DNA from 4 places in the Citrobacter freundii complex sp. 2025EL-00176 genome. Region 4 is predicted to be linked to each of the others. Evidence: predicted binding sites of a transcription regulator. Region 4 holds the regulator's gene; each other region holds the start of a gene.
What was found. Region 4 encodes PurR, which represses purine synthesis genes. Its sites were predicted from a motif close to CANGCAAACGTTTGCNTG; they were not measured.
Positions count from the first base shown of each region.

Region 1: purL (phosphoribosylformylglycinamidine synthase) is a predicted target of PurR. The motif match lies at 832-849, and genes of this name have one in related genera.
Region 2: cvpA (colicin V production protein) is a predicted target of PurR. The motif match lies at 990-1,007, and genes of this name have one in related genera.
Region 3: pyrC (dihydroorotase) is a predicted target of PurR. The motif match lies at 1,382-1,399, and genes of this name have one in related genera.

Region 1 is NZ_JBRYHT010000016.1:53,329-55,533, reverse strand. Features, by position in the region: gene mltF (membrane-bound lytic murein transglycosylase MltF) at 1-667, opposite strand, end outside; gene purL (phosphoribosylformylglycinamidine synthase) at 925-2,205, shown strand, end outside.
Region 2 is NZ_JBRYHT010000015.1:27,009-29,213, reverse strand. Features, by position in the region: gene folC (bifunctional tetrahydrofolate synthase/dihydrofolate synthase) at 1-202, shown strand, start outside; gene dedD (cell division protein DedD) at 192-860, shown strand; gene cvpA (colicin V production protein) at 1,063-1,551, shown strand; gene purF (amidophosphoribosyltransferase) at 1,585-2,205, shown strand, end outside.
Region 3 is NZ_JBRYHT010000001.1:447,414-449,618, forward strand. Features, by position in the region: gene dinI (DNA damage-inducible protein I) at 1-221, opposite strand, end outside; gene pyrC (dihydroorotase) at 287-1,333, opposite strand; gene ACVXHP_RS02215 (lipoprotein) at 1,439-1,999, opposite strand; gene mdtH (multidrug efflux MFS transporter MdtH) at 2,114-2,205, opposite strand, start outside.
Region 4 is NZ_JBRYHT010000001.1:770,904-773,108, reverse strand. Features, by position in the region: gene cydH (cytochrome bd-I accessory subunit CydH) at 111-200, opposite strand; gene purR (HTH-type transcriptional repressor PurR) at 498-1,523, shown strand; gene punR (DNA-binding transcriptional activator PunR) at 1,520-2,205, opposite strand, start outside.

The DNA.
Region 1 (2,205 bases), on a different contig from region 4:
CGTCCAGCGCGACGGCCAGCTCAGGATGTACGCGTTGGTACAGGCTAATGGCGACGGAATCGGCGATGGTGTAATCCAGCTTACCGGCGATAACATCATCAAGCAGTTCAGTGGTGCCCTTTTTGTCATCTACTTTCCAGCTCAGGTCGGGAAATTTTTTCTCTTTTAGCTGCTGGAGATCGTTAACCACCACATGCCCCGGGGCGATAGTCAGCTGATTTTCATTCACGGTAGCCAGGGTTCGGGGGCGATATTGCCCAACACGATACACCAGCTGTTGTGAAACCGAGTAATAGGTCGGGCCGGGCTGATAATTTTTCACCCGCTCGCTGTTATACACCAGGCCTGCGGCTAACAGATCGGCATTCCCGTTATCCAGGTCGTCAAACAGCTGGCTGATGTTCTGACGCACGGTAACTTTTAACTTCACGCCTAAATAGTTGGCGAACGCCTGGGCCAGTTCATAATCCAGACCGAATTTTTTGCCGTTGAGAGTAGCGTAAGTTAACGGCGAGTCGATGGTACTGACGCGCAGTTCTCCCCGCGACTGAATGGCGGCGATACGATTTTCGGCTTTACCGAACCAGGGAATGGATGGCCAGAGAGCCGCTGCCAACAACAGCGTTAATATGCCGATGAACAGATAATTAATCTTTAATTTTTTCAATTAGTTAATTCTCTGAACCGTACGTTGTCTCTGTCTGCTGTGGTGTTGTTTAAGAAGTGAAGTCGTCATTAATGAGCGGCATTTTGCTTAAACTTGCGTCAGTTGGCAACTTATTCAGAATACAGACCGCATTTGATGATAAGACAAGGCCGCGATTTTATTTCCACGCAAACGGTTTCGTCGGCGCGGTAGATTCTTTATAATACCGCCCGTTTCCCCCACTTGGGCACACCGAAAGCTTAGAAGACGAGAGACTTATGATGGAAATTCTGCGTGGTTCACCTGCACTGTCTGCATTCCGTATTAACAAACTGCTGGCACGTTTTCAGGCTGCCAACCTCCAGGTCCACAATATTTACGCCGAGTACGTCCATTTTGCCGATCTGAACGCACCGTTGAATGAGGATGAGCACGCACAGCTTGCACGCCTGCTGAAATATGGTCCTGCTCTTCACAGCCACGCTCCTGAGGGTAAACTGCTGCTGGTTACCCCTCGTCCAGGCACCATCTCCCCGTGGTCTTCTAAAGCGACTGATATTGCCCATAATTGCGGCCTACAACAGATTAGCCGCCTGGAGCGTGGTGTTGCTTACTATGTAGACGCTTCTACGCTGACTGCGGCGCAGTGGCAGGAGGTTGCCGACGTACTGCACGACCGCATGATGGAAACGGTTTTCTCTGCGCTAAACGATGCCGAAAAACTGTTTGCGCATCACCAGCCTGCGCCGGTCTCCAGCGTTGACCTGCTCGGCCAGGGTCGTCAGGCGCTGATTGACGCCAACGTGCGTCTCGGCCTGGCATTGGCGGAAGATGAAATCGACTATCTACAGGATGCGTTCAGCAAACTGGGGCGCAACCCGAACGACATCGAGCTGTACATGTTCGCGCAGGCCAACTCCGAACACTGTCGCCACAAGATTTTTAACGCCGACTGGATTATCGACGGTGAACAGCAGCCGAAGTCGCTGTTTAAAATGATTAAAAACACCTTCGAAACCACCCCGGACCACGTGCTGTCTGCCTATAAAGACAACGCTGCGGTGATGGAAGGATCCGAAGTTGGCCGTTACTTCGCTGACCACGAAACCGGTCGCTACGATTTCCATCAGGAGCCAGCCCATATCCTGATGAAGGTCGAAACCCATAACCACCCGACCGCCATCTCTCCATGGCCGGGCGCGGCAACCGGATCCGGCGGTGAAATTCGTGATGAAGGCGCCACCGGGCGCGGCGCAAAACCGAAAGCCGGGCTGGTGGGCTTCTCTGTTTCCAACCTGCGTATTCCCGGCTTCGAACAGCCGTGGGAAGAAGATTTCGGCAAACCGGAACGTATTGTTACCGCGCTGGATATCATGACCGACGGCCCGCTGGGCGGCGCGGCGTTTAACAACGAATTTGGTCGTCCGGCGCTGACCGGCTACTTCCGTACCTATGAAGAAAAAGTTAACAGTCACAACGGCGAAGAGCTGCGCGGCTATCATAAGCCGATCATGCTGGCGGGCGGCATTGGCAACATCCGTGCCGATCACGTGCAGAAA
Region 2 (2,205 bases), on a different contig from region 4:
TCTGGAAGGGCCGCGTGGCGCAACGGCTGAACAGCTGTTGGAGCATCTGGGCAAAGGTGAAGCCTATGACAGCGTGGCGCAGGCATGGTCTGCGGCACTGGCCGAGGCGAAGCCAGAAGATACCGTGTTGGTGTGTGGATCGTTTCACACTGTCGCACATGTCATGGAAGTGATAGACGTGGGGAGAAGCGGTGGCGAGTAAGTTTCAGAATCGATTAGTTGGCACAATTGTGCTGGTCGCGCTTGGGGTGATTGTGCTCCCCGGGCTGCTTGACGGGCAAAAAAAACATTATCAGGATGAGTTTGCAGCGATCCCTCTGGTGCCCAAACCCGGCGATCGCGATGAACCGGACATGATGCCTGCGGCAACGCAGGCGCTGCCAACGCAACCGCCTGAAGGGGCGGCAGAAGAGGTGCGCGCTGGCGATGCCGCCGCACCATCGTTGGACCCATCGCGCATGGCAACGGCAAACAGCGCGGCGTTAGATCCTGTTCCCGCACCTGTTGAATCGCCGAAACCTAAACCGAAGCCGCAACCCGTTGCCGCCACACCGGCACCAACCCCTGCGCCTGCTCCAGCACCGAAATCGGTCGCGGAAGAAGCGCCAGCCCCGACCGGCAAAGCCTATGTTGTGCAGCTCGGCGCGCTGAAAAATGCGGATAAGGTCAATGAGATCGTGGGTAAACTTCGTGGCGCGGGCTTCCGGGTATATACTTCCCCGTCAACGCCGGTACAGGGTAAAATAACCCGCATTCTCGTAGGGCCTGACGCCTCCAGAGATAAGCTGAAGAACTCGCTGGGCGAGCTCCAGAAGATCTCCGGTTTGAGTGGGGTTGTGATGGGGTATACCCCTAATTAAGGGGCAGTCTCATGTCGGCCGGATACGGTGTTTTCACCGCTATCCGGCAGTGTCCGAAGAGGCATAAAACCGTATGGCGTTGAAGATTTTTTCAGCGCCATTTTTATTTACGCGTGGAAAGGAAATCCCTACGCAAACGTTTTCTTTTTCTGTTAGAATGCGCCCCGAACAGGACGACAGGGCGTAAAATCGTGGGACACTTATGGTCTGGATTGATTACGCCATTATCGCGGTGATTGGTTTTTCCTGTCTGGTTAGCCTGATCCGTGGCTTTGTTCGTGAAGCATTATCGTTGGTGACTTGGGGTTGTGCTTTCTTTGTCGCCAGCCATTACTACACTTACCTGTCTGTCTGGTTTACGGGCTTTGAAGACGAACTGGTTCGAAATGGGATTGCTATCGCGATACTGTTCATCGCGACACTTATCGTCGGCGCTATCGTTAACTTTGTGATAGGCCAACTGGTAGAGAAAACAGGCCTGTCGGGTACCGACAGGGTGTTGGGGGTTTGCTTTGGTGCTCTGCGAGGAGCGCTGATTGTCGCCGCCATACTGTTCTTTCTCGATACGTTTACCGGTCTGTCGAAAAGTGAAGACTGGGGTAAGTCGCAGCTGATCCCGCAGTTCAGTTTCATCATCAGATGGTTCTTTGACTATCTGCAAAGCTCGTCAAGTTTCTTGCCCAAAGTATAAACTTTGGGTCGTTGCTGAACGAGGAAAAGACGTATGTGCGGTATTGTCGGTATCGCCGGTGTTATGCCGGTAAACCAGTCGATTTATGACGCGTTAACGGTGCTCCAGCATCGTGGTCAGGATGCTGCGGGCATCATCACTATTGATGCCAACAACTGCTTCCGCTTGCGTAAAGCAAACGGAATGGTGAGCGATATTTTTGAAGCGCGCCATATGCAGCGTTTGCAGGGCAATATGGGCATCGGTCATGTGCGTTACCCAACGGCTGGCAGCTCCAGCGCCTCCGAAGCTCAACCTTTTTACGTCAACTCACCGTATGGCATCACGCTTGCCCATAATGGCAACCTGACCAACGCACATGAGTTACGTAAAAAGCTGTTTGAAGAAAAGCGCCGCCACATCAATACCACTTCAGATTCAGAAATCCTGCTGAATATTTTCGCCAGCGAACTGGATAACTTCCGCCATTACCCGCTGGAAGCAGACAATATTTTTGCGGCCATTGCGGCAACCAACCGCCAGATCCGTGGCGCCTATGCCTGCGTGGCGATGATTATCGGCCACGGTATGGTTGCCTTCCGCGATCCTAACGGTATTCGCCCGCTGGTACTGGGCAAACGCGATATTGGCGACGGTCGCACCGAGTATATGGTG
Region 3 (2,205 bases), 320 kb from region 4:
GCGCTTTCCCAGGTCTCCTGCAGGATCTCGCTGATGCGTTCTTTGTCCTCTTTGGTCGCGCCAATTACCGACAAATTGTTAGCCCCGGCATAACGGACGGTAACGTTACCTTCGTTATCCGGAAAATGATGATGGATACGGCGGGAGAGTTCACCTGCCAATGCGTCAATCGCACCGGCAGGTAAAGGTGAAGTTTTGGCAATAGTGACTTCAATACGCATAGTAGCCCCCTGTTGAATATACTGTTTATTTATACAGTCATTCAAATCAGTTGGCTACACTTTTTTTAGTTTTTTACTGACCAACGTACCGTTTCGCCACCCAGGAAAGGTACCAGCGTATCATCTGCCAGCGCAATGCTCTCCGGGACCTGGTGCTCCACGCGCTCAAGCTCAATAAAGGTCTCATTTACCGGCAGGCCATAGAACTGCGGGCCATTGAGTGAGCAGAAGGCTTCAAAATGGCTTAGCGCATTCATCTCTTCAAATACGGTGGCATAGCTGCCCAGCGCTGTCGGGGCGTTGAAACACCCGGCGCAGCCGCAACTGGATTCTTTGCGATGACGCGCATGCGGCGCTGAGTCGGTACCAAGGAACGCACGGCTAAATCCGCTGGCGACCAGTTCACGCAGCGCCTGTTGGTGGTCGTTACGTTTAAGGATCGGCAGACAATACAGGTGCGGGCGAATGCCGCCTACCAGCATGTGGTTGCGGTTAAACATGAGATGTTGTGGCGTAATGGTGGCGGCGAGAAGCTCGTTACCGTCGCGCACATATTCGGCAGCATCTTTAGTGGTGATGTGTTCAAACACCACTTTCAGCGCGGTCAAACGCTGACGCAACGGTTCCATAACCGACTCAATAAAACGTGCTTCGCGATCGAAAATATCGATATCCGCATGCGTCACTTCACCATGCACCAACAGTGGCATACCCAATTTTTCCATCCGTTCCAGCACCGGCATGATGGCATCAATAGAAGTTACGCCATGCGTCGAGTTGGTGGTGGCATTGGCCGGGTAGAGTTTCGCGGCGGTGAACACGCCTTCGTTGAAACCACGCTCCAGCTCATTGGGATCCAGCGTATCCGTTAAGTAGCAGGTCATTAAAGGCGTGAAGTCGTGTCCGGCAGGTACCGCATCAAGAATGCGTTGGCGATAAGCGATAGCCGCATCAACCGTGGTGACGGGCGGTGCCAGGTTCGGCATGACAATGGCGCGGCCGTAAATTTCACTGGTATAGGGCACGACAGTTTTTAACATGTCGCCATCGCGAAAGTGAAGATGCCAGTCGTCTGGGCGGCGGATCTTTAAAACCTGGGATGGTGCAGTCATCAATATGCTCCGGCTGAGGATTGTCTTTTTTGCCGGAAACAAAGGATAAGCGGAAACGTTTTCGTTTGCACGAAAAAAAAGGGCGCATCAGCGCCCTCGGGTTTATTAGTCGGTGAACGGGATGATGATTTCGCCCGGTTTCACTTCTATACCTTTCGCCAGTTTTTTCGCCAGCGCTTCACCCTGGCTGCTGTCTTCCTGCAGAACGTAGGCAGGCTGTTGGTTAAAGTAATTACGCAGCGACTGGTTTAAATATGGCATCAGCGTTTGCAGTACCGACTGCATTTTTTCTGGTGTCACGGTCGCGTCCACGACCTCCATCTCTTGCAAATAAATTGCGCCTTTCTCTTTATTGAAGACCGGTAAGGCCTTGAGCTTCAGCTTCATGGTGGCTTTCTGACTGCCAAACAGGGAATTCATGTCCAGGTTAGCATCACCCGTCAAAGTCACTTTGTTAGGCTCTTCACGCCCTATCTGACTGGCGAGGTTGCTCAGTACGATGTGTGCCTCAGCGACGCCGGGTAAACCGATATCTTTAGAAAAGTTGTTATGCTTCGCCAGCGCCTGATTAATCTCTTGCTCGCTAACCGTATATTGCGTGAGTTGATTACAACCAACCAACAGGCCGCCAACAATGAGTGCAGCGGCAAAAAAAAGCTTTTTCATGGGGTTCCTCAACATGATGCTTGTGGCGTAATCGTGACACAAAGCATCATCGAGTACCAGCGCTCCGGGCACCAGCAGAAAAAACTGAAAAGTGCCCGTGCACCGAATTAGCTATCAGGCGTCGGGTTCCAGCATGCCGCGCGTTGGGCGTTTGTGGCTGAATTGCCAACCCAAAGCCAGGAAGGTGATGAAGCCGATAATACCGA
Region 4 (2,205 bases):
CGCAAAATTAATAAAGTTAACAAAATTGCAAAAGACTTTTGCTTATTCGCAAACAATAGAGGGGAAACAGATGCGGAAAGGATGAGGGAGAGCTAACTCCCTCGGGGAAATCAATGCAGCGCTGCGGTGAGGCCACCCGCGACGATCAAACCCAGAACAATAATGGTAGTCACTAACGAAAATTTCAGATCGGTGCTCATCAAGTTTTCTCCTTTTTATTCCCACACAAAAAGTGATATTGCGCATTTTTACACACTTGAAAGCAAAAATCTCTCACGATTTATATTGATAACTGCTTTTAACTCTTCCCCTTTTCGTTAAGATCAGACAAAATTCCACGCTTACTTGATTAGCGTACCGGCCATTGACCCCTTCCTGACGTTCCGTGTCGTTTTCCCGGCGTGCCGCAACCCCTACGTTGCGTTAAGGGTGTGTGAAGGCAAACGTTTACCTGGAGTATTCTCAGGAGCTTAGGATATGGTCTGGAGTGAGATGTAATGGCAACAATTAAAGATGTAGCGAAGCGAGCAAACGTTTCCACTACAACCGTATCACACGTAATTAACAAGACGCGCTTTGTCGCGGAAGAAACGCGTAATGCGGTTTGGGCTGCGATCAAAGAGCTGCACTATTCTCCAAGCGCAGTTGCGCGCAGCCTGAAGGTGAATCACACCAAGTCTATCGGCTTGCTGGCGACCAGCAGTGAAGCGGCCTATTTCGCCGAAATTATCGAAGCCGTTGAGAAAAACTGTTTCCAGAAAGGCTATACCCTGATTCTGGGCAACGCATGGAACAGCCTTGAAAAACAGCAGGCCTATCTGTCAATGATGGCGCAAAAGCGTGTTGATGGTCTGTTGGTGATGTGTTCTGAGTATCCGGAATCACTGCTTTCGATGCTCGAAGAGTATCGCCATATTCCGATGGTTGTGATGGATTGGGGCGAAGCTAAAGCTGATTTTACCGATACGGTCATTGATAACGCTTTCGAGGGCGGTTACATGGCGGGTCGGTATCTGATAGAACGCGGCCATCGCGAGATTGGCGCGATCCCGGGCCCGATGGAACGGAATACCGGGGCCGGTCGTCTGGCTGGCTTTATGAAAGCGATGGAAGAAGCGCTGATTAAGGTTCCCGACAACTGGATTGTACAGGGCGATTTTGAACCTGAGTCCGGTTATCGCGCCATGCAGCAAATTCTTTCACAGTCGCATCGTCCGACCGCCGTGTTCTGCGGTGGCGATATCATGGCGATGGGCGCGCTGTGCGCTGCTGACGAGATGGGACTGCGCGTACCGCAGGATGTCTCGCTCATCGGTTATGATAACGTGCGCAACGCCCGCTTCTTCACGCCAGCGCTGACGACCATTCACCAACCTAAGGATTCACTGGGTGAAACGGCCTTCAACATGCTGTTAGACCGCATCGTGAATAAACGCGAAGAGTCGCAGTCGATCGAGGTTCATCCGCGTCTGGTAGAGCGCCGCTCCGTTGCTGACGGTCCATTCCGCGATTATCGTCGTTAAGCCTGCTGTGCGGGGGCCTCATCTGGCTCCCGCAACCATTCTTTATTCAGCGTTTCGCTATCCCCTAAATAATCCAGCAACCAGCTCAGTGCGGGCGAGGTGTCGTTCTGCTGCCATGTCAGACAACACGCGGCATCAGGAAAGGGATTCTCCAACTGCAACGAGACCCATTTACCGCTATCAATCCACGGTTTGGCAAAATGTGTTGGTACCATGCCCACACACAATCCCGCAGACAAGCAGGTCGCTGAAGATTCCCAGTCAGGAACCACAACGCGCTTTTGGTTATCCAGTAACCAGGTAATACGTTTCGGCAATGTACGCGAGGTATCTTCGCGCACCAGCGACGGCCAGTTGCGCAACGTATCATCGCTTAGCGGCCCCGACATTGACGCCAGCGGATGATGGCTGGCCACCACGCAGCTCCAGCTCAGCATGCCCATGTCGCGGAAGGTATAGCGCCCCCCTACCGGAATGGCCTGCGTGGCGCCAATAGCCAGCTCTACGCGCCCATCTGAAAGCGCGTCCCAGACGCCATTAAACACTTCCTGAAAAACCAGCAGTTCGACATCATCAAAGTGACGATAGAAATCCACAATCATCTGCCGGGTACGTTCGGGGCGAACAATGTTATCTACCGCGATCGCCAGTTGTCCTCGCCAGCCGTTGGCGATTTGTTGAC